2 regions of the Ruminococcus sp. 5_1_39BFAA genome follow, and region 1 is predicted to be linked to the other one. Evidence: riboswitches for the same ligand, from Rfam matches in the RefSeq annotation. Region 1 holds a riboswitch; the other holds the start of a gene.

Region 1 (11,053 bases):
GCCCTATCGTCGTGTATACGGTTATCAGCAGCTTTTTGGTACCGTGGATGGATTTCGTATATGCAAAGATGATCCTCAATGCCGGAATCTCTTCCAAATATACAGTTGCCATTGGTTTGTTCAAGATGCTGGATAAGAGCTTGATCAATACCTACTTTACCCAGTTCTGCGCAGGCGGCGTGCTTGTTTCCATCCCGATTTCCGCATTGTTTGTGATCATGCAGAAATTCTATGTGGAAGGTATTACCGGAGGAGCTGTTAAGGGCTGATTCAAAACCAGGAGCAAATGAAAGGAAAAGAAATGGAACAGTTTATTGTTAATATCATTCATCGCCCGGAAATGGTGCCGGAATACGCGGAAAAGGTGACCGGACATGGACAGGCGGAGGATATTGGGCGTAAAGCATTGCTGACGGAGAGCCTTGACATTTTTAAAGTACAGCAGGAGTGTGCGCATAAGAACGGGCTGAAGACAACGATTGAAATGACCTATGCCAGCCTGTTCAATGATGAGGCCGTAGAGCTTGCAAAACAGCATCACGAGCAGTATGGCGATGAGATCGGCCTGACACTTCTTGGCCTGCCCTGCAAGGAATTCCGTGAAAAATATAAAACCAAGGATTTTTGTATCTGGATGTTTTCCATGGAAGACAAAAAAGCTATTGTTCAGGATGTGTTTGAGAAATTCCATGAACGTTTCGGATTTTATCCGGAATCTACAGGCTCCTATTACATGGATGCGGAACTGACAAACTTTATCAAAGAAAAATATCCGTCTGTAAAATGTGCTGTTGCCACATGCTGGGAGGAAGGCCCGAAGGCTTACCATACCTGCAATAACAGTTGGTACACCTTTATGGACGGCGGCCCGTGGGCTCCATGGATCCCATCCAGGCAGAATACTCATGCGCCGGCTGCCAATGAAGCGGAGGATTCCGGCATTGTGGCAATCCCGCATCTCAGCCGTGATCTGATCGCATGCTATGACGGAAATGGTTCCAATTTTGGTACCCATCCCCAGAATGTTCTCCGGGGAATGATCTATGATTCTGAGACATGGGAGTATCCATATCTTTATAACCTGATCGACCAGTTCCGTTACCAGGCGAAATTCAACAATGGGTATGCCTACAACATGATGTTTGTAGGGCCTGGCTGGATGAACAAGATGGGACGCTGGGAGGCTCCTTATGAGCTGCTGAAAAAATCCTATGAGGATGGCTGCGCATACTACGGAGAGCTGAAAAAAGAAGGCAAGCTCATTGACATGACCATGAGTGAATTTGCGGATTTCTACCGTCAGAAGAAATCCTACACAGAGCCGGAATGTGCCCTGTGGAGAGATATCCTGTACGGAAGCGACAAGCAGGTATTCTGGTACTGTGACCCGTTTATGCGCGCGTGTGTGAATATGGACCAGGGCGGCGCGATCGTTGACCTTCGTCCTTATGCTGCAAAACTGAACTGGCCGGTAGGTATCGGCACACCGCATATCCAGGATGCCAGCTACCCGTTCCTGATCCAGGAAAAATACCGCGCAGGCTATTTTACCCATTATGCAGGGGAGGGAACAGTCCGCAGCGCAAAGGTATGCCATAACGGGGAAGAGGTGGATTTGTGCCTCTGCCGTACAAAGGCGCATTTCTCCCAGGAAGGCAAAGACCGCATCCTGACGCTGGACCCGGTAGACATTGAATTTGCAGACCTGACTGTGAAAATCCAGACTGTGATCACCTTTACAGAAGGCTCCAGTGCGATTAAAATTGACAGAAAGGTTCTGGAAATGAGTGACCCGGATGCAGATGTGACCATCAACGAATACATGGTTGGATGCTATGGAACGACCGAGTACACAGAGGATATGTCAAGCCTGACCTTCTGTGCGGAAAAAGGTTCTGAAAAGAAAGAGCTTCCCTATGAGTACAAGTGCAGAGAGGTAACTCTTGCAGATGCTGACCGGGTAAGCTGTACCCTTCCGCCGATCAATACCCTTGTTTCCATGACCTGCGAAGGAACGGAAAAAGAGGGATATTTCAAAGAGGGATATGCGTTCAGCCCAATGTTTACTCTGGGATATACCGGAAGATTATGCGATAAGGAGGTCTTCACCACATGGCTCAATCTGGAAAAGGCAAATTAAATTACCGGTGTCCATCCTGCTTTATGCGCGATCTGGATCTGGATATGTTTTATGATAAGGACAAAAAAGAGTATTACTGTATACGCTGCCAGTACAGAGGTACAGAAGAAGATGTGCTGGAAAAGAATGAGCTGGCACGTTTCCGCTATCGTCATATGATGAAACGCTTTACGGATTTTGAAAATTTTGACGGAGAATAATACACGATGGCTCCGTATCCGGGAGAGTTCCCGGGTACGGAACCGTTTTGTATAGAAGAGGTGCACGATGAAAGACTGGATAAAAGGAATGGATATTTCCACTCTTCTGGAAGTGGAACGCTGCGGAGGAAAATTTTTTGACCACGGTAAGGCTGGCGGCGCGCTGGAAATCTTAAAGCAATACGGTACCAATCTGGTAAGGCTCCGCCTGTGGAATGATCCCTTTGATGAGGAGGGGCATTCTTACGGTGCAGGAGGAAACGATATTGAAACCACTCTTTCCCTGGCAAAGAGGGCAAAAGAGCTGGGAATCGGATGGATGCTGGATTTTCATTACAGCGATTTCTGGGCTGATCCGGGAAAACAGACCATTCCCAAAGCATGGCGGGGAATGGACGTGAAGCAGCTTACACAGGCTGTCCATGATTACACGGCTGAGGTTCTGGAGAGATGCGGCAAAGAGGATATCATGCCGCAGATCGTGGCTGTGGGAAATGAGCTTTCCAAGGGGCTTTTGTGGCCTTACGGTCAGGTGCCGGAGTACGGAAATATTGCCGGATTTGCCAGTGCGGGAATCCGTGCGGTGCGTGAAGCGGATAAAGAAATTCAGGTGATGCTCCACCTGGATAACGGAGGAAATAATGAGCTTTACCGGACATGGTTTGACGCATACATTGCCAACGGGGGAGAAGATTTTGAGTATATCGGACTGTCCTATTATCCGTTTTGGCACGGAACTCTTCAAATGCTTCAGGACAATATGAATGATATTGCATCGCGATATCACAAAAAGCTGCTTGTAGCGGAGGTTTCCATGGGACATACCATGGAGGATTATCAGGAATATGAAAAGCTTCCGGATGAATTGCGTAAGGGTATGGCGACAAAGTCGGAGCTTGCAGCCAAGGTTCCCTATCCAATGACACCCGAGGGACAGAGTGACTTTATGGCCGCCATTATGCAGGTCATCGCTCAGGTTCCGGAAGGCTTGGGTACAGGCTTCTGTTACTGGGAACCTGCCTGGATCCCGGTGCCGGGAAGCCAGTGGGCTACCGAGAAAGCCTGCAAATACATGAACGAAAAAGGACCAGGCGGTAACGAATGGGCGAATCAGGCTTTATTTGACTATAATGGAAATGCTCTTCCGGCATTGGAGCTCATCCGGGATTTTCAGCCGTAAAGAAAAAGGAGAAAGGCGCAGGATATGAATACGGGAATGGGAAGAAGAGGAGCTGTATGGAAAACTCCTTCCGTTACAGCAGACGGATTAAAGATTTTTGCGTGCGTGGTGATGCTGATCCAGAATATCGGGATTGCGATCGTGGAAAATGGATTGATCCGTCTGGATCAATATACACAGGAGAGCCTGTCAAAGGCAATGGAGACAGATTCCGATCTGATGTTTCTGGCTGGCGTAGGCTCCGTGATGCAGCTTATCGGAGGTATGGCGGTGCCGATTTTTGCGTTCCTGCTGGTGGAAGGCTTTATGAGAACGTCTGATTACAAAAGGTACCTGCTTTCCATAGCCGTATTTGCGCTTATCAGCGAGATCCCCTACGATTTTGCCATGAATCAGAAGCTGGTGGATCTCTCCACCCAGAACGCATTGGTTGGGATGGCGGTCAGCCTGTTGATGCTCTATTTTCTCAAAATGGCGAAGGAGAAACAGGGAGCTGTTTCAATCGCCCTGCAGGTGCTGATCGTGTTGTGCGCCGTACTTTGGGTGTCGCTGCTTCGGGCACAGTATGGATTCTGCATTGTGCTGCTTACTGCAGTGTTTTATCTCTTCTATACAAAACACGTGCTGAAAACAGTGCTGGGCATTGCCGTCAGCCTTCTTTACGTGACGGGGCCGCTGTCCTTTTATGGGATTTGGTGTTACAACGAGGAGCGGAAGGATAAGCTTCCGAAATATGTGTATTATGGGTTTTATCCGGCACATTTGCTTGTGCTGGGGTTGGTTACGAGATTATTTCTTTTATAAAAGTGGATTAGAAAAGGGACCGTTTGGTCCCTTTTGAATTTGGAACCCATTTGCGCTGGGGGAAACGCTTTGCGAGGGGGAACCGCCTTGCGAGGGGGGACCGCTCGGAGGCAAGGCCGCTCCTCCCCCTCGCGCTCCCCCTTCCGGCCGCTTTGCGGGCGCGACGTTTTTCCGAGTTGTATTACGGTTGGGCAGTGTTACATTGGAAAGAAAGCGGAATTATGCTAAGGTGTATCAACTGCGGCGCGTCCTCGACAACTGACCCACCGCCCACCACGCTGTTCCACGGCCACGCAGCATGTCAGTGAAAAGAAAGCGGAAATGTGAGAAGGACGCATCACTATGACGCGTCCTCCACAACTGCCCCACCGCCCACCACGCCGCTCCACTACCGCGCAGCATGTCAGTGAAAAGAAAGCAGAAATGGGAGAAGGACGCATCACGATGACGCGTCCTCCACAACTGACCCACCGCCCACCATACCGCTCCACAGCCACGCATCATGTCAGTGAAAAGAAAGCGGAAATGGGAGAAGGACGCATCACTATGACGCGTCCTCCAAAACTGACCCAACGCCCACCTCGCCGTTCCACAGCCACGCAGTATTTCACCGAAACACTATCAAAAATGATGCCAAGTGTCCCACCCGCGTGCCCAAGTAGGGGGTGTTTGAGGGGGAGCTTCGGGCTTTCGCAACTCTGAGATGCTCCCCCTCAAGGTTTTCATTTTTATCAAAAAGAAGTTTTTAGAAGAGCCCGGTAATCTTACCGTTCTCGTCTACATCAATCTTCTCCGCCGCCGGAACCTTAGGCAGACCAGGCATGGTCATAATCTCTCCAGTAAGAGCCACAATAAATCCTGCCCCCGCAGAAATCTTCAAATTACGAACCGTAACCTCAAAATCCGTCGGAGCCCCCAACTTAGTCTGATCATCCGTCAAGCTGTACTGTGTCTTAGCCACACAGATCGGGCAATTACCAAATCCAAGGTCCTCAAGCTGTTTAGCCTGCTTCTGAGCATTCGCAGTAAGAACAACCCTCTTACCACCATAAATCTTCTGAACGATCTGGTTCAGCTTATCCTCAATGCTTCCTTCCAGCTCATAGGAATAAGTAAACTCATTCGGCTCCTCAACAAGACGGATAACCTCTTCTGCAAGCTTGATTCCGCCTTCGCCGCCCTTTGCCCATACTTCGGAAAGTGCAACATTTACGCCAAGTTCCTTACATTTTGCTTCTACAAGGTCAAGCTCAGCCTTAGTATCGGTCGGGAACGCATTAATAGCAACAACACACGGCAGTTTATAAACATCCTTGATGTTATGCACATGCTTTAACAGGTTCGGAAGACCCTTCTCAAGAGCTTCCAGGTTCTCATTGTTAAGGTCAGCCTTAGCAACTCCGCCATTGTATTTCAGGGCACGTACGGTTGCTACGATAACAACTGCGTTTGGCTTCAGGCCTGCCATACGGCATTTGATATCCAGGAACTTCTCAGCGCCAAGGTCAGCACCAAATCCAGCCTCTGTGATGGCATAATCAGCAAGCTTCAACGCCATCTTAGTAGCAGTTACGGAGTTACATCCGTGAGCAATATTAGCGAATGGTCCACCATGAACGATAGCCGGAACATGTTCCAAGGTCTGAACCAGGTTCGGTTTCAGCGCATCCTTTAACAGAGCGGTCATAGCGCCTTCTGCGTGAAGGTCACCAGCGGTAACCGGTTTCTGCTCTGACGGTTTTCCGTAGGTGTATCCGATGATGATCCTGGAAAGTCTTGCCTTCAGGTCCTTGATGTCGCTTGCAAGGCAGAGAACTGCCATGATCTCGGATGCAACGGTGATATCATAGCCGTCTTCACGAGGCATACCATTTGTTCTTCCGCCAAGGCCGTCCACTACGTTACGGAGCTGACGGTCGTTCATGTCCACACATCTTCTCCATGTGATCTTACGCGGGTCGATATTCAGAGCGTTGCCCTGGAAGATGTGGTTGTCGATCATAGCTGCCAGAAGGTTGTTTGCTGCGCCGATGGCATGGAAGTCACCTGTGAAGTGAAGGTTGATATCCTCCATCGGAACAACCTGTGCATATCCGCCGCCTGCAGCACCGCCCTTAACGCCGAATACCGGTCCCAGGGACGGCTCACGGAGAGCAACCATAACGTTTTTGCCAAGCTTCTGCATACCGTCAGCAAGACCTACGGTTGTGGTGGTCTTTCCTTCTCCTGCCGGTGTTGGGTTGATAGCTGTAACAAGGATCAGTTTACCATTTTCCTTGTCAGAATCCTTTAACAGATTGTAATCAATTTTTGCTTTGTACTTGCCGTACTGCTCAAGGTATTTGTCATCAATCCCTGCTTTTTCTGCAATTTCAGTAATTGGCAGCATCTCGCATTCCTGTGCAATCTCAATGTCGCTTTTGAATCCCATTTTGAATTTCTCCTTTCTTTTAGAAGCCGATAAAAAAGGGCAGTATCTGATGAATTCAAATACTGCCCAGACGGTCGGCTGAAACATGCTTCTGCTTTCCCTGTGGTAAACTCCACTGTTCCGTCAGTAACTCAGAAGCTTTTTAATTGATGAATCCACTTTAGCACAGGAAAAATGCTTTGTCAAGTTTACGTCAAATTCAGTTGTGAAGAAAATTTGCGAAAAATTTTGTGAAAAGTCACGAAATTTAATGCTTGCCAAAGGATGAGATGCTATTATTCATAGAAATTTTATGAACGGAACCGTTGCTATCTGGGGCAACAATTGGTAGAATAGAGCACAAGCAAGACGAATTTCAGAGAGAAATGGTTATCATACAGAGAGGTAGATTAGGAAATGAATCGAGGAGAATTTCTTGAAATATTAAGAAACCAGTTGGCAGGGCAGATGCACGAGGGAAAAGCCGCAGCGCATGTGCGCTATTACGAAGATTATATACAATCCCAGGTGAGAAGCGGACGGAGCGAGGAAGAGGTTCTGGCGGAGTTAGGGGATCCCAGACTTATTGCCAAGACCCTGTTGGACACAGATGCAGATGCCGGACAGGGAAATTACGAGGAATACAGTACGTATACAGATAGCTCCTATGGAACAGGATACAACCAGCAGGATGCCGGAGTGAAACGAACTCATAAGTTGGATCTGAGCACCTGGTATGGAAAATTGATCGTGATCGCCATTGCGGTGGCAGTGGTGTTTCTTCTGATTACCATTATTGGTGCAGTTCTGCCGTTTTTCGTGGTGCTGGCAGTGATTCTGTTCATTATTTCCCAGCTCAAGAAAAGAGGCGGTTTCTAAGGGGAGAGTATAATGGTTTTCAGTTCTATGATATTTCTGTGGATATTTCTTCCGGCAGTTCTGATTACGTATTTTATCTGCCCACAGAGATTCCGCAACCTGTTGCTGGTTCTCTTCAGCCTGCTTTTTTATGCCTGGGGAGAACCCAAATACATTATTTTAATGCTGATTTCTGTCACGATCAATTACGTGAGCGGCATTCTGCTGGAAAAGTATCCTGAGGGAAAAAAGCTGGTGTTTATCACGTGTGTGGCAGCGAATCTTTTGCTGCTGGGATACTTTAAGTATTTTAATTTTGCAGCAGACACCTGGAACAAGATCCTTACAATGTTCCACAGTACCAGTACCTTTACACCGAAGGAGATCGCACTGCCAATCGGCATTTCTTTTTATACCTTTCAGGCATTGTCCTATGTGGCGGACGTATATCGGGGCGAGGTAAAAGCGCAGAAGAATTATCTTCATATGCTTCTTTATATCTCCTTTTTTCCACAGCTTATTGCAGGGCCCATCGTGAAATATCACGATGTGGAGCAGCAGATCAACTTCCGCAGTATTACTCTGGATAAATTCACCTGCGGCGTCCGGCGTTTTTGCTGCGGACTGGGGAAAAAGGTGCTTCTTGCCAATACATTTGCCCAGGTGGTGGACGATGTATACAGCCGGAATCTGGATGAGGTTTCCAGGAAGGTGCTGTGGTTTGCGGCGCTTTTGTATATGCTGCAGATTTATTTTGATTTTTCCGGCTATTCCGATATGGCGATAGGTCTGGGAAAAATGTTTGGATTTGATTTTCAGGAGAATTTCAACTACCCTTATACTGCCGTTTCAGTCAAAGATTTCTGGAGAAGGTGGCATATCTCCTTATCCTCATGGTTCCGGGATTATCTGTATATTCCCCTGGGAGGAAACCGCAAAGGCAGGGCAAAAACATACCGAAATTTGCTGACTGTGTTTTTTTTAACAGGTATGTGGCATGGGGCAGGATGGAGCTTCGTTTTATGGGGGCTGTATCATGGTGCATTTTTGATCCTGGAGCGTGCATTTTTAGGGAAAAGACTGGAACGAATGCCTGCTTTTATAGGGCGGATTTATTCTTTTATCGTGGTTTTCTGGGGCTGGATCCTTTTTCGGGCGGAGGATCTTTCAACCTTCTGCACATATGTAAAAAATATGTTTGTTTCCCACGCATCCGCAGTGGTTATGGCAGGTTATCTGGATAAAAAGATGATCGTCTGCGTGATCGCAGGGCTGTTTTTTTGCGGCTTCGGACAAATGCTGGCACAAAGGGTCAAGGAACATTTTCAGGCAAAGAAGCCCGCTGGCAGTGTTTCCATACCACAGATCGTGGGCTGTATGGCGCTTTTCTGGCTGTCTGTTATGGCGCTTGTAAATGACAGCTATAATCCCTTTATTTACTTTAGATTTTAACGAGGAATGGATGAAAAAGCAGAAATTATTTATTGTTGTATTTATGGCAAGTATTGTGCTTCCCAATATCATATTTGCTGTGTTTCATAAGCATTTGGATACTGCCAACAATGAGAACCGTGCTCTGGCGGAATTTCCTGGTCTTTCTACGGCTGGGCTGGAGGAATTTCCGGAAAAATTTGAGGCATTTTATAATGACCATGTACCGTTTAAAAACTATCTGATCCGGTTGAATTACCAGCTTGATACAAAGGTTTTTTTTACTACAAAAAAAGGTGATGTGACCATTGGAAAGGATAACTGGCTGTTTTATACCCCGGAGCGGGACGGGGAGGATGCCATGGCTGACTACAAAAAAACAAACCTGTATTCTGATGAGGAAAGCGGGGAGATTGCAGATAAGATTTCTGTTGCGGAGACATATATAAAGAGCCGGGGCGTGGAAAATTTTTATTACTATGTAGCGCCTAATAAGGAGACTGTCTATCCTCAGTATATGCCGTCAGAGTCCCGGGAGGATGGACCATCCAGAATGGAGAGCTTTGCGGATTACATGGGCAAAAATTCAGATGCGGATTTTTGTTACCTGTATGATGATTTAGTGGATTATTCCGAAGATTATCAGATATTTTACAAATATGATACGCATATGAATTATCTGGGGTCTTTTCTTGTGAGTCAGATTATGGCAAAGAATCTTATCGGGGAGAGCGTTTCACTGGATGATGTGACTGTGACCCAGGGCGAAATTTTTGTGGGAGATCTGGCAAGAATGGTGAACCAGGAGGACAGCATGAAAGATGATCATGATTTGATAATTGAGGGATACTATCCGGAAATCAAATGTGATATAATAAAAGATAACGTAGACAACGGGGAGGAGATTTTGAGAGAGTATGTTTCTGATTCCCCCAATTCCGGAACGCTTTTGGTGGTTGGAGATTCCTACAGGCTAAAATTAGAGCCATATCTGGCGAAGCTTTACAGCCATACCATATTTGTAAGGATTGACGATTTTACACCGGAGCTTTTGGAGGAATATGCACCGCAGGATGTAGCGGTGGTAACGGTAGAGAGAAACCAGAAATATATGGAAAATCTGGATCAGTATCTGGGACCGAAGTAGTGTTTTACGTAAAAAGGCGGGCGGGAAGTCCGGTCAAAGGAGGTAACTATGAGAAGAAAAAAGGCAATAGCAATTTTGGCAGCAGTTTTAATGGGTGTTGGAACAGCACCGGCGGGAGTTATGGCGGCAGATTCCTATAAGGAGGCTGAGAAAGCGTCTTTCCAGAAGTGCCTGGAGGATTTTGCAGCAAGCTATGGGGAAAGCATGGCGAACTATGACACTGCCATGGCAGGCAGCGGGGCGGATGTTACCGTAACCCTGGACGATGCGGGAAAAGCGATTCTCGGCATGTTTGCCCCAGTTGATGTTTCCTGGCTTCAGGATGCCAAGCTTTCTATGCGTGTAGGCATGGCAGACAATAAAATGTCTGAGCTTATGGATGTGTATGTGAATGATACAAAAATCTGCTCCCTGGAATATTATATTGACATGGAGACCATGGATGTATACATGAAAATCCCGGAGCTGGTAGACGGTTATATTAAGGTAAACGTAGAGGAGAGCGCCGAACTGGCTGAGGAGGCTGCGGAAGGTCTGGAGGAAGAGACCGAAGACGGAGTATCTGTTACGTTTTCAGTAGAACCGGGTAATTTAGCACAGATGACAGAGAGCATGGAGCTTGTCAACGGAATTCAGGAGCATTTGCCGGATGTAGAAACAGTCAAAACCCTTCTGGACAGATATGGAACAATCCTTTTGGACAATGTGACCGATGGAACAAGCAGCAACGAAACTCTCAGTGCAGGCGATGTTGACCAGGAGTGCACAGTTCTGGAGGGAATTGTTTCAGGAAAAGAAGCAATTCCTATGATAAAAGAGATCCTGAACACTGCAAAAGCAGATGAAGAGCTGAAAACCCTTATTGAAGACTGGACTGCGGAAA
Region 2 (11,053 bases), on a different contig from region 1:
GGTACGAAGTGCTTTGTAGGCTTCGTCCATGGAATGCTCCAATTTCCAGTTGTTGATTTTTACTTTTACCATAGCTCTGTTTTCACCTTTATCTTTTTATTCTCCTGATACCCGCAGGCTCATCATCCTTCGGGAAAACCATTTATAAATGCTTTTTCTGTCTCATCACAATGTCTGCCAAACTATTATACACTATAAAAACATGCTTGACTAGTCTAATTTCCAAGAATATTGCCGATGAACTGTCATTCTTCCAGAAGATATACCTCTGTATAGAACACACCCTTGCTTTCGCCTTCCTCATGACTGCCGACATAGACATCGATACAGTTTTCCTTGATCGCACCTCCGCAGTCCTCGGCTACATAAATCTGTCCGTTAATCACAACCTTGGAACCATACGGAATCTGATTTGGGTCCACCGCTATGGTCCGGTTTGTTACTGCAATGACGCCTGTGGAGGTGATGCCGTTTGCCCAGGGGCCGCAGCATATACTGCATGGACAGTAATGAGTGATCCGGAACATGCCCAGGGGCCTTAATGCCGCGTCCGAAGAAACAGAAATCGGAGTTCCTTCAACAACGCCTGCTACCGCTGCCGCTCCATCGTTTGTGGAGGTTACTCCATCCACAGCATCTGCAAAAATGCCTTCCCCGGAGCTTTTGTGAATGCTTCCGGCCTCTACGGTTCCATCACTGGTAGAAGTATCTGCCTGCGCCATCTGTGAACCTTCGTTGTAGCCCTCCAGAACATTGGTTGGAATATATCCCTCCTGATCGGAACCGGAAGTATCCTCATAAACGATCCGGCTCCAAATACCGTCTATAGAGCCTGTCCGCACCACTTCGTCATCCTCCAGTACCTCACCAACCACCTCACCGTCCTTTCTTCCCGGAAAATCCAGGATATCGCAGTCCTGAACTGCTGTTACGGTGTCTGAAACTGTCTCCACGACCGCTTGGTCACTGAGATGATCATTGGGAACATATCCGTTTATCTCCGCTCCATCTTCTTTTTGCACTGTCACTTTGCTCCAGCTATTGTCGCACACAGCCACACGCTGAACCGTGGTGCCGAAAAGGGCCTCCCCCAGGTCTTCGCCTCCGTCTCCGGGCTTGGAACGGATGATGGCGCTTTTTGCTATCACATACAGCGTATCATTTTGGGCCACTGCAGTGACTGTGCCGCCGGCCCCGTCATCAAGCTGAAAGCTCTGTGGTGCTTTGTTTTCCTGATTGTATGACGTGATCGTCTCCTCATAATTCATTACGTTTGCTGGGATTTCTGCCGGAATCAGTAGAGACGCACATATGGCTACTATCATAAATGTCTTTTTTCTCATCAGTCATTCTCCTCCTGCTGCCTCATATGCAGCCTGATTTACTTCCCCTACTTTTACTTATGATAGCACAGAGTGTTTTTATTTGCAATTTGCCTGAAAGGTTTCATAAAGTTTTAAGATTTATATTTTTTTCCAATTTTCAAATTTTTTAAAAAAAGTATTTGACAAACCATAGGTTTTCATGTATTATATATCTTGTCGCTGAGGTAAACACCTCACAACAAAAATGCGATAGTGGCGTAGTTGGTAACGCGCGACCTTGCCAAGGTCGAGACCGCGGGTTCGAGCCCCGTCTATCGCTCTTAGGACTCTGAGAAAACTCAGAGTCTTTTTTTGTCTGTCTTTTGACATAAAAATTTCACGGAACCAACGCCGCAGCCGACACTGATCCCGTGAGCATTTAAATTCTTTAGTGATGGAACAAACGGATCCCTGTAAATGCCATTACCATATTATATTTATTGCAGGTAGCGATCACATCCTCATCCCTTACAGAACCGCCCGGTTCCGCAATATATTTTACGCCGCTCTTGTAAGCACGTTCAATATTATCGCTGAATGGGAAGAACGCATCGGAGCCAAGAGTCACATCTGTCATCTGATCCAGCCATGCTCTCTTTTCCTCCCGGCTGAAGATCTCTGGCTGACGGGTAAAGCTCTTCTGCCAGTTTCCTTCTCCAATCACATCCATATACTCCTCGCCGATATACACGTCAATAGCATTGTCACGTTCTGCACGTGAAATCCCCTCTTTAAAAGGCAGATTAAGAACCTTCGGACTCTGGCGCAAAAACCAATTATCAGCCTTCTGTCCTGCCAGTCTGGTACAATGCACACGGGACTGCTGTCCTGCTCCAACGCCGATCGCCTGTCCGCCTTTTACATAGCATACAGAATTGGACTGGGTATATTTCAGTACAATAAGAGAAACCTTCAAATCACGTTTTGCTTCCTCGGAAAGCTCTTTATTCTCAGTCACAATATTGGAGATCAGCTCATCATCAATGGCAAGCTCCTGTCTTCCCTGCTCAAAGGTGATGCCGTAAACCTGCTTGTGCTCCAGCGCTGCAGGCACATAATCCGGATCGATCTCGATCACATTATAATTTCCTTTTTTCTTCTGGTTCAGGATTTCCAGAGCTTCCTCTGTGTAACCTGGAGCAATAACACCGTCAGAAACCTCTCTCTTAATAAGAAGCGCTGTGTCCTTGTCGCACACATCCGACAAAGAAATGAAATCACCGAAAGAGGACATACGATCCGCACCGCGTGCTCTGGCATATGCGCAGGCAAGCGGTGAAAAATTTTTCCAGTCCATATCATCTACCCAGTAGATTTTTGCCAGTGTCTCATCAAGAGGAAGACCGATGGCAGCACCTGCCGGGGAAACATGCTTAAAGGAGGTTGCAGCGGGAAGGCCCGTTGCTTTTTTCAGATCCCGAACAAGCTGCCAGCCATTGAAAGCATCCAGAAAATTAATATATCCCGGTCTGCCGGAGATCACCTTGATGGGAAGCTCAGAACCGTCCGCCATATAGATTTTGGATGGTTTCTGATTCGGGTTGCAGCCATATTTTAATTCTAATTCCTTCATTGAAAATTCCTCCTTTATTTGTTTTTATTTACAATTTTTGTCTCGTACTTTCCGGTTGCAATGTCAATATATCTCACGAACAGAGAAACCTTGTTATCCTCGTTAAGGCTTTCCCACAGCATTTCTGTAAAAGCATCCATATCATCAGGAATCGCTACCAGCTTTGGCTCTCCTTCAAAGCTTGGAAGCGGATCTCCGTCGCACTTGTAAGTATGGATAAAATGCCCTTCTCCTGCCTTTGCATTCTCATATGCAAAGGTGTAACGGTTACAGGAGGATGGATCACCGTTGTTGCTCTTTAAAATGGACATTGCGTAATTGTAACCGCCGTTTTCCAAATGAAGAATACCGGAAATACGCGGCGTATAATTTGGTCCGTCAGGCTCGAATTCGCGGCATCTCAGGGACTGCTCAAAGGTAAGCTGATGATCCATTCCTTCATAGATCGTATCGGTCTGGTCACCATTTGTAACGATCGTCTTATTTCCAAGTACACGTACCGGAGCGTAAATGATCAGGCTTGGGTCCACAAGCTTGGAGGGATCAAACGCCTGAGTGCGGATACCTTCTCCGTCTTCCACAAATACGCGGTTTCTGCTGTTTACGCTTCTGCCCATGATGAAATAAGCTGTTACCGCCTTCGTTCCATCAGCGGAACGCCCGATGATGATTCCTCTTCCCGGGTAAGAATTCTCTTTCAGCTCTTTTTCCAGTGATAACATTTCCATAATCTGCTCTCCTTTTCATAAAATGAGGTGTAGTAAAAAAGTGTGCGCCTTGGCGCACACTTGCGCCGGAGCGCGGTTGCGTCAGCAACCATTTTCCTCTTGCGCGCAGTGCGCATTCCCGCAGCGTAAGCTGCGTTTTTGTTTCAAAGGAAAGTTCAGCAAGTTTTCACGCAGAGCAAACTGAAATGCTTTCCTTTGAAATAAAAAACGCCTGGGAAGCCCTTCTTCCAGGCTGCCCAGGCGGTCGGCACAATTGTATTACTGCACTCCCTGTAGGTATCCCTACTTTCCGCCAGTCATGCAGCACCTCTATTATAGTACAATACTTCTCTGCAATTTTCAAGATACAAAATATATTTATTCCCATTTACAGCTAAATTATAAGCTTTTATCCATTTCTATCTGTGCTGCAATATCTGCCTTCATCTGCTCCCACGCTTCCGGATGATCCACATAATATTTTGGACATTCCTTTCCCGTCACATCGTAGTGCCGGATCACATTGTCCTGAGTCAGACCAAACCTGAGACAAAGCCATGCAGCAAGCTTTACCACAGATTCATATGTAGCGTCATTAAAAGCCCCGCTCTCATCAGGATGACAGCATTCAATGGACAGAGTATCCACATTCCTTTCGTTGGTAGCATAGGACAGCTCCGATGTGGGAATGCACTGGATCACCTCACCCTCCAATCCAACCACGAAATGACTGCTTACCTTTGTTTCATGGGTCTGCGCCAGATTTTCAAAGTAATCCCGGTTATTCTGCGCAGAGGCTCCGGGATTCGCAGTATAGTGGATCGCAATGTAGCTGACATTAGAAATACTTAGCTGCGGTCTGGAATATTCATTTGGAGTCAGAAGCTGCACGTCAATGTACGGTGCTCCCTGTGCCATCCATTCTTCCGGCCCGCTCCCGCTGTTCTGCTGTACCGTTTCTATAATATCCGCTTGCCGTCTGTTCTCCGCCATTCGCAGCGCAAACGTACCTGCCAAAACGAAAAAAAGCGCAAAAAGGATACATGCAATCAACACACGGCGGTTTCTCTGACGTACTCTGCCTTTTTTGCTTTGTCTTTTATCGGAATCAGGCCGCCTTGGATAAGAAGACGGCCTGGGAGTTTTTTTTGTCATTATTATTTGTCATCAAGGCTGTAGTTTGGAGCCTCTTTTGTAATGTGAATGTCATGTGGATGAGATTCTTTTAAAGATGCAGCAGAAATCTTGATGAATTTGCCGGTTGTCTTCAGCATCTCAATATTTTCTGCTCCGCAGTAGCCCATACCGGAACGAAGACCGCCCATAAGCTGGAATACAGTGTCCTCTACATGTCCCTTGTATGCTACACGGCCTTCCACGCCTTCCGGAACAAGCTTCTTTGCATTTTCCTGGAAGTAACGGTCCTTGCTGCCGTTTTCCATAGCAGCGATAGATCCCATTCCGCGGTAAACCTTATATTTTCTTCCCTGATACAGTTCAAAGGTTCCCGGGCTTTCATCACAGCCTGCAAAGATGCTTCCCATCATGCAGACATTTGCGCCTGCTGCGATCGCCTTTGTGATATCTCCGGAGTATTTGATACCGCCATCGGCAATGATCGGGATATTGTAACGCTTTGCGACTTCATAGCAGTCCATAACAGCGGTAACCTGCGGTACACCGATACCTGCAACCACACGGGTGGTACAGATGGATCCAGGTCCGATACCTACCTTTACAGCATCTACACCTGCATCGATCAATGCCTTGGTAGCTGCACCTGTTGCAACGTTTCCTGCAATAACCTGCAGATCCGGGTAAGCTGCCTTAATCTCACGCACAGCTTTTAAGATATTTTCTGAATGACCGTGAGCGGAATCAATTACCACTACATCCACATTTGCATTTACCAGGGCCTCCACACGGGCAAGCACGTTTGCCGTAATGCCTACTGCTGCGCCGCAGAGCAGACGTCCCTGTTCGTCCTTTGCAGCCAGAGGATACTTGATCTGCTTTTCAATGTCCTTAATGGTGATCAAGCCTTTTAAGTTAAAATCATCATCTACAATGGGTAATTTTTCTTTACGGGATTTTGCAAGAATCTTCTTTGCTTCTTCCAGAGTGATTCCCTCTTTTGCGGTGATCAGTCCTTCAGAAGTCATACATTCTTTGATCTTTTTGGTAAAATCTGTTTCGAATTTAAGATCACGGTTTGTAATGATTCCTACCAGCTTGCCATCTTCTGTGATGGGGACACCGGAAATACGGAATTTTGCCATAAGATCATTTGCATCTTTTAATGTGTGTTCTGGAGATAAGAAAAAGGGATCGGTGATAACACCATTCTCGGAACGTTTTACTTTGTCGACTTCGTCTGCCTGGGCTTCGATAGACATGTTTTTGTGGATAATACCAATACCGCCCTGTCTCGCCATGGCGATCGCCATTCTGTGCTCAGTAACGGTATCCATTCCTGCGCTCATCATAGGAATGTTCAGTTTAACTTTTTTGGTCAGGTAGGTTGTGACATCAACCTGATTTGGAATTACTTTTGAATACGCCGGAACTAACAGGACGTCGTCGAAAGTAATGCCTTCACCAATGATAGTACCCATTGCATTTCCTCCCTTGTTTAAATGTTATTGATTTTCAATTTGGTTTGTCCCCTAGTGTAACAAAAAATCAGATACGTGTCAATCCATGAATTTAATCCAAAAATACCTTGCTGGGAGCGCAATTTCTCATGGAATTTGCCAAAGCCTCATCCGGCTCTATGATAACCTTGCAGAGATCCGCGCCGTCTTTGACAATAATAGCATAGCGCTTGTGTTCCGGATTTCCTGATGAAAAATCCAATACCTTCAGCTTCTGGTTACTGTTATAATAATCCATTCTGTGAGAATTCACCGGTGCCATCAGATCTGCTTCCTGCAGCTTCACGTTTTTTACTTTTTTTCTCTTTGTCTTTGCCATGATCTTGTCAATGTCCAGCTCCCCGTTTACAAACAGGTACTCAAATTCAAGATCTGTACCTGGAATGATGAAGTAACATGCTATGCCAAGTGCAATGGCTCCAATCAGAAGAATCGGTGTGATCAGCAGACCTGCTGCAGCAACCAGAGCTGTCAGCACGATCAGACCGTATTTCACCAGCATGTCCTTTGCGGTTCTCTCTTTTTTTACAAGTAACTCAGAATACAAATCGCTCATATCAATATCCTCTCCTTTTAGCCTTACGTATAAGTTTGAAACTATATGAATGAGTATAGCACAAAAAAGGACCAGCGTCTATGACGCCGGTCCTCTTAATTTCAAAAACTTTTTATAAATTACATCATTCCCATGCCCTGTCCGCCAGCCGGCATTGCCGGTGCATCTTCTTTGATGTTTGCAACTACGGACTCAGTGGTCAGTAAGGTGGATGCTACGCTTGTTGCGTTCTGAAGTGCGCTTCTTGTAACCTTTGCCGGGTCAAGGATTCCTGCGCTTACCATATCAACATACTCCTCATTTACAGCGTCAAAGCCTACGCCTGGCTCGGACTCTTTTACTTTGTTGATGATAACGGAGCCTTCCAGTCCTGCATTTGCAGCGATACGGAACAGCGGAGCTTCCAGAGCCTTCAGGATAATGTTTGCGCCAGTCTTCTCATCTCCCTCAAGAGTAGCAGCAAGCTCTGCCACTTTCTTGGTAGCGTGTACATAAGCGGAACCGCCGCCTGCGATGATACCTTCCTCAACAGCTGCTCTTGTAGCTGCCAGTGCATCCTCCATACGAAGTTTTGCTTCTTTCATCTCAGTCTCGGTTGCAGCGCCTACACGGATAACTGCTACACCGCCTGCCAGCTTAGCCAGTCTCTCCTGAAGTTTTTCTCTATCGAAATCGGATTTTGTCTCCTCAATCTGGGAACGGATCTGTGCTACGCGGTTTGCGATTGCATCTTTGTCACCCATTCCGTCTACGATCACGGTATTCTCTTTTGCAACCTTGACGGATTTTGCACGGCCTAACTGAGCCATGGTTGCATCTTTCAGATCAAGTCCAACCTCATCGGAGATAACCTGTCCGCCTGTAAGGATTGCGATGTCCTGAAGCATTTCTTTTCTTCTGTCGCCATAGCCTGGTGCCTTTACAGCTACTACCTGGAATGTTCCTCTTAATTTGTTTACAATCAGGGTTGTCAGAGCTTCGCCCTCTACATCCTCAGCGATGATGAGAAGCTTTGCGCCTGCCTGTACGATCTGCTCCAGTAACGGAAGGACTTCCTGGATGTTGCTGATCTTCTTGTCTGTGATCAGGATGTATGGATCTTCCAGATTTGCTTCCATTTTTTCCATATCAGTTGCCATGTATGCGGAAATGTATCCACGGTCAAACTGCATACCTTCTACCAGATCAAGCTCGGTCTGCATGGTCTTGGACTCCTCAACAGTGATAACGCCATCCTTGGAAACCTTTTCCATAGCGTCTGCTACCAGCTTACCTACTTCCTCATCACTTGCAGAAATAGCTGCTACGTTTGCGATCTGAGATTTTCCGTTTACCTTCTGGCTCATGCTCTTGATAGACTCTACTGCTGCATCTGTAGCTTTTTTCATACCTTTTCTCATGATGATAGGATTTGCGCCTGCTGCCAGGTTTCTCATTCCTTCATGAACCATTGCCTGAGCAAGTACGGTAGCGGTTGTGGTTCCGTCACCAGCTACATCATTTGTCTTGGATGCAACTTCTTTGATGAGCTGTGCGCCCATGTTCTCAAATGCGTCCTCCAGCTCGATCTCTTTTGCAATGGTAACACCATCGTTTGTGATGAGCGGTGCGCCGAACTGTTTGTCAAGAACTACGTTTCTTCCTTTCGGTCCAAGGGTCACTCTTACGGTATCTGCTAATTTATTTACACCCGCTTCTAATGCGGTTCTGGCTTCTGCGCCATATTTGATTTCTTTTGCCATGATTTTTTCCTCCTGAAATTTTTTTAATGTCTATAAGGAAGTCAGCTTGCTTCCGCTAAGTGCTCTACTTAACAACAGCTAAAATATCGCTCTGCTTTACGATGATATATTCTTCGCTCTCAAGCTTAACTTCTGTTCCTGCGTATTTAGAGTAGATAACCTTATCACCTACTGCAACTTCCATCTTTACTTCCTTGCCATCTACAACTCCGCCAGGTCCTACAGCGATAACCTCTGCCTGCTGGGGCTTTTCCTGTGCCTGTCCAGGAAGAACGATTCCGGATTTTGTTGTCTCTTCTGCTTCTAACTGTTTTAATACAACTCTGTCACCTAATGGTACTAATGTCATGATCTATGTCCTCCTTTATTTTTGAAAACCTTCTTTTTCTTACTAGCACTCATTTAAATTGAGTGCTAATCACTGTTCATTATATTATTCAATTCCTTCATTTTCCGCAACCCCTTTCAGAATCGCATTTTAAATTATATTCTCTTTTTATTTCTTTTATACTCATTTTTTCTTTGTTTTTCTCACTTTCTCATTTTTCACAATCTTTTTACATATTAAAAACAATCTTCCATATCAAAACGCAGAAAAAAACTGCCTCCTGCCTGAACTGCAGAAAACAGTTTTTCCTTTGCGCCTTTAAGCCTTTTTATTTCTTTGTACCTTAATTTCATCCAATTCATCAAATATCACTTCATTCAAAACTTTAATATACGTTCCCTTCATACCGGAAGAACGTGATTCTATGACGCCGGCACTCTCGAATTTTCTTAAAGCATTTACAATAACAGACCTGGTAATCCCCACACGGTCAGCAATTTTGCTTGCCACCAGAATGCCCTCATCACCGTCCAGTTCCTCAAAAATATGAATGATCGCCTCCAGCTCTGAGAAGGACAGGGTATTAAATGCTGATTTTACCACCTGTTTCTTTCTGTCTTCCTCAGCATTTTCTTCATGTACGGCACGCATCATTTCCAACCCCACTACAGTAGTGCCATATTCGCTGACAATAATGTCTTCAATGTCGTAGGCTCTGTCCTTGCGGTACATGAAAACAGTTCCCAGTCTCTCACCCGCAATGTCAATGGGATTGATGATTCCCTGATAACTGCTTGACACATGTTCAAAGCCCAGTGTCTGAAGGTTTACGTTTTCCTTCGTAGACAAAACACCCAGGAATCTCTCATTCAATAAAGCATCTACATAACCGCCGACCTTGTCCTCCATAAGCTCTGTGATCTCTTCTACTCCCGGGCACATGCTCACACCCAGAACCTTACCTTTTTTGCTGAGAACAAGAATATTAGAACTTAGGGTTTCCATCAGGACCTGGCAGATATCATTGAATACAACCTTGCTGGAGTTTGAATTGTGCAGAAGCTTATTGATTTTTCTTGTTTTATCTAACAACTGAACGCTCATCTTTTCCTCCTTTCGCCTTTGTTAAAAATATAAAACTGCATGATACTATCATACTACACGTTTTTCCTCATATTTACAAGACATTTTTACTATTTTTCAAATTTGCTTTGCTTTTCTGAAAATATTTTTCTTTCAGGTTTATTAGCTGAAAACACACTTTAAACGACAAAAACGGGAAATTACAGATTATTTCTGCCTTTCCCGCTTTTCTGTCATATACGCTTCTTTATGACTCATCCAACACTTGTTCCCCGCTCCGCAAGTACACGGGAAACGCTGCGGTTTATCCCTTTCTCTGCTCCACGTATCCGCAGGTTTCCTGGCTGCATGCCAGCTTGCTGCCTTTTTCTACCATATAGCTGCCACAGACGGGGCATTTCTTTTCGGACGGCTTCTGCCAGGACATGAAATCGCATTCCGGATTATCCTCGCATCCATAATATTTCCGTCCTTTTTTCGTCTTTTTCAGTACGATCTCCTTGCCGCACTTCGGACATGCCACGCCGATTTTTTCATAATAGGGCTTGGTGTTCCTGCAATCGGGGAAGCCCGGGCATGCCAGGAACCTTCCGTGAGGACCATATTTGATCACCATGTTCCGTCCGCAATTGTCACAGATAACATCTGTCACCTCGTCCTGGATCTCCACCTTTTCCAGCTCCCTCTGAGCTGCGTCCACATCTGTCTTCAGATCCGGGTAGAAGTTGCGCACAACGGTCTTCCACTGAACGGTACCTCCTTCCACACAGTCCAGAAGGCCTTCCATGGTAGCTGTAAAGTTTACATCCACAATGCTTGGAAAAGCCTGCTTCATGATGTGGTTCACCACCTCGCCAAGCTCTGTCACATACAGATTTTTCTGTTCCTTTGCAACATAGCGGCGGCTGATAATGGTTGTAATGGTAGGCGCATAGGTACTCGGTCTTCCGATTCCCAGTTCCTCCATGGTCTTTACCAGGGAAGCCTCTGTATAATGAGCTGGCGGTTGGGTAAAATGCTGCTCTGGCTTTAATTCCTTTAAAGTA

What was found. Region 1 has a riboswitch for ZMP and ZTP ahead of ACESZH_RS12335 (formate--tetrahydrofolate ligase). Riboswitches for the same ligand answer to the same signal wherever they lie in the genome.
Region 2: another riboswitch for ZMP and ZTP. It lies ahead of ACESZH_RS16785 (IMP cyclohydrolase); the one in region 1 lies ahead of ACESZH_RS12335 (formate--tetrahydrofolate ligase).

Annotation. Positions count from the first base shown of each region.
Region 1 is NZ_CAXSVO010000010.1:89,180-100,232, forward strand. Features, by position in the region: gene ACESZH_RS12310 (sugar ABC transporter permease) at 1-269, shown strand, start outside; gene ACESZH_RS12315 (hypothetical protein) at 287-2,140, shown strand; gene ACESZH_RS12320 (hypothetical protein) at 2,113-2,340, shown strand; gene ACESZH_RS12325 (arabinogalactan endo-beta-1,4-galactanase) at 2,408-3,520, shown strand; gene ACESZH_RS12330 (TraX family protein) at 3,545-4,324, shown strand; gene ACESZH_RS12335 (formate--tetrahydrofolate ligase) at 5,070-6,755, opposite strand; ZMP/ZTP riboswitch at 6,813-6,896, opposite strand; gene ACESZH_RS12340 (DUF1700 domain-containing protein) at 7,152-7,613, shown strand; gene ACESZH_RS12345 (MBOAT family protein) at 7,626-9,044, shown strand; gene ACESZH_RS12350 (hypothetical protein) at 9,055-10,170, shown strand; gene ACESZH_RS12355 (hypothetical protein) at 10,219-11,053, shown strand, end outside.
Region 2 is NZ_CAXSVO010000019.1:14,890-25,942, forward strand. Features, by position in the region: gene ACESZH_RS16765 (polysaccharide biosynthesis tyrosine autokinase) at 1-72, opposite strand, end outside; gene ACESZH_RS16770 (3D domain-containing protein) at 246-1,343, opposite strand; tRNA gene ACESZH_RS16775 (tRNA-Gly) at 1,572-1,644, shown strand; gene ACESZH_RS16780 (phosphoribosylaminoimidazolecarboxamide formyltransferase) at 1,753-2,937, opposite strand; gene ACESZH_RS16785 (IMP cyclohydrolase) at 2,952-3,665, opposite strand; ZMP/ZTP riboswitch at 3,893-3,975, opposite strand; gene ACESZH_RS16790 (N-acetylmuramoyl-L-alanine amidase family protein) at 4,044-4,799, opposite strand; gene guaB (IMP dehydrogenase) at 4,802-6,259, opposite strand; gene ACESZH_RS16800 (DUF6106 family protein) at 6,351-6,854, opposite strand; gene groL (chaperonin GroEL) at 6,974-8,596, opposite strand; gene groES (co-chaperone GroES) at 8,661-8,945, opposite strand; gene codY (GTP-sensing pleiotropic transcriptional regulator CodY) at 9,243-10,028, opposite strand; gene topA (type I DNA topoisomerase) at 10,312-11,053, opposite strand, start outside.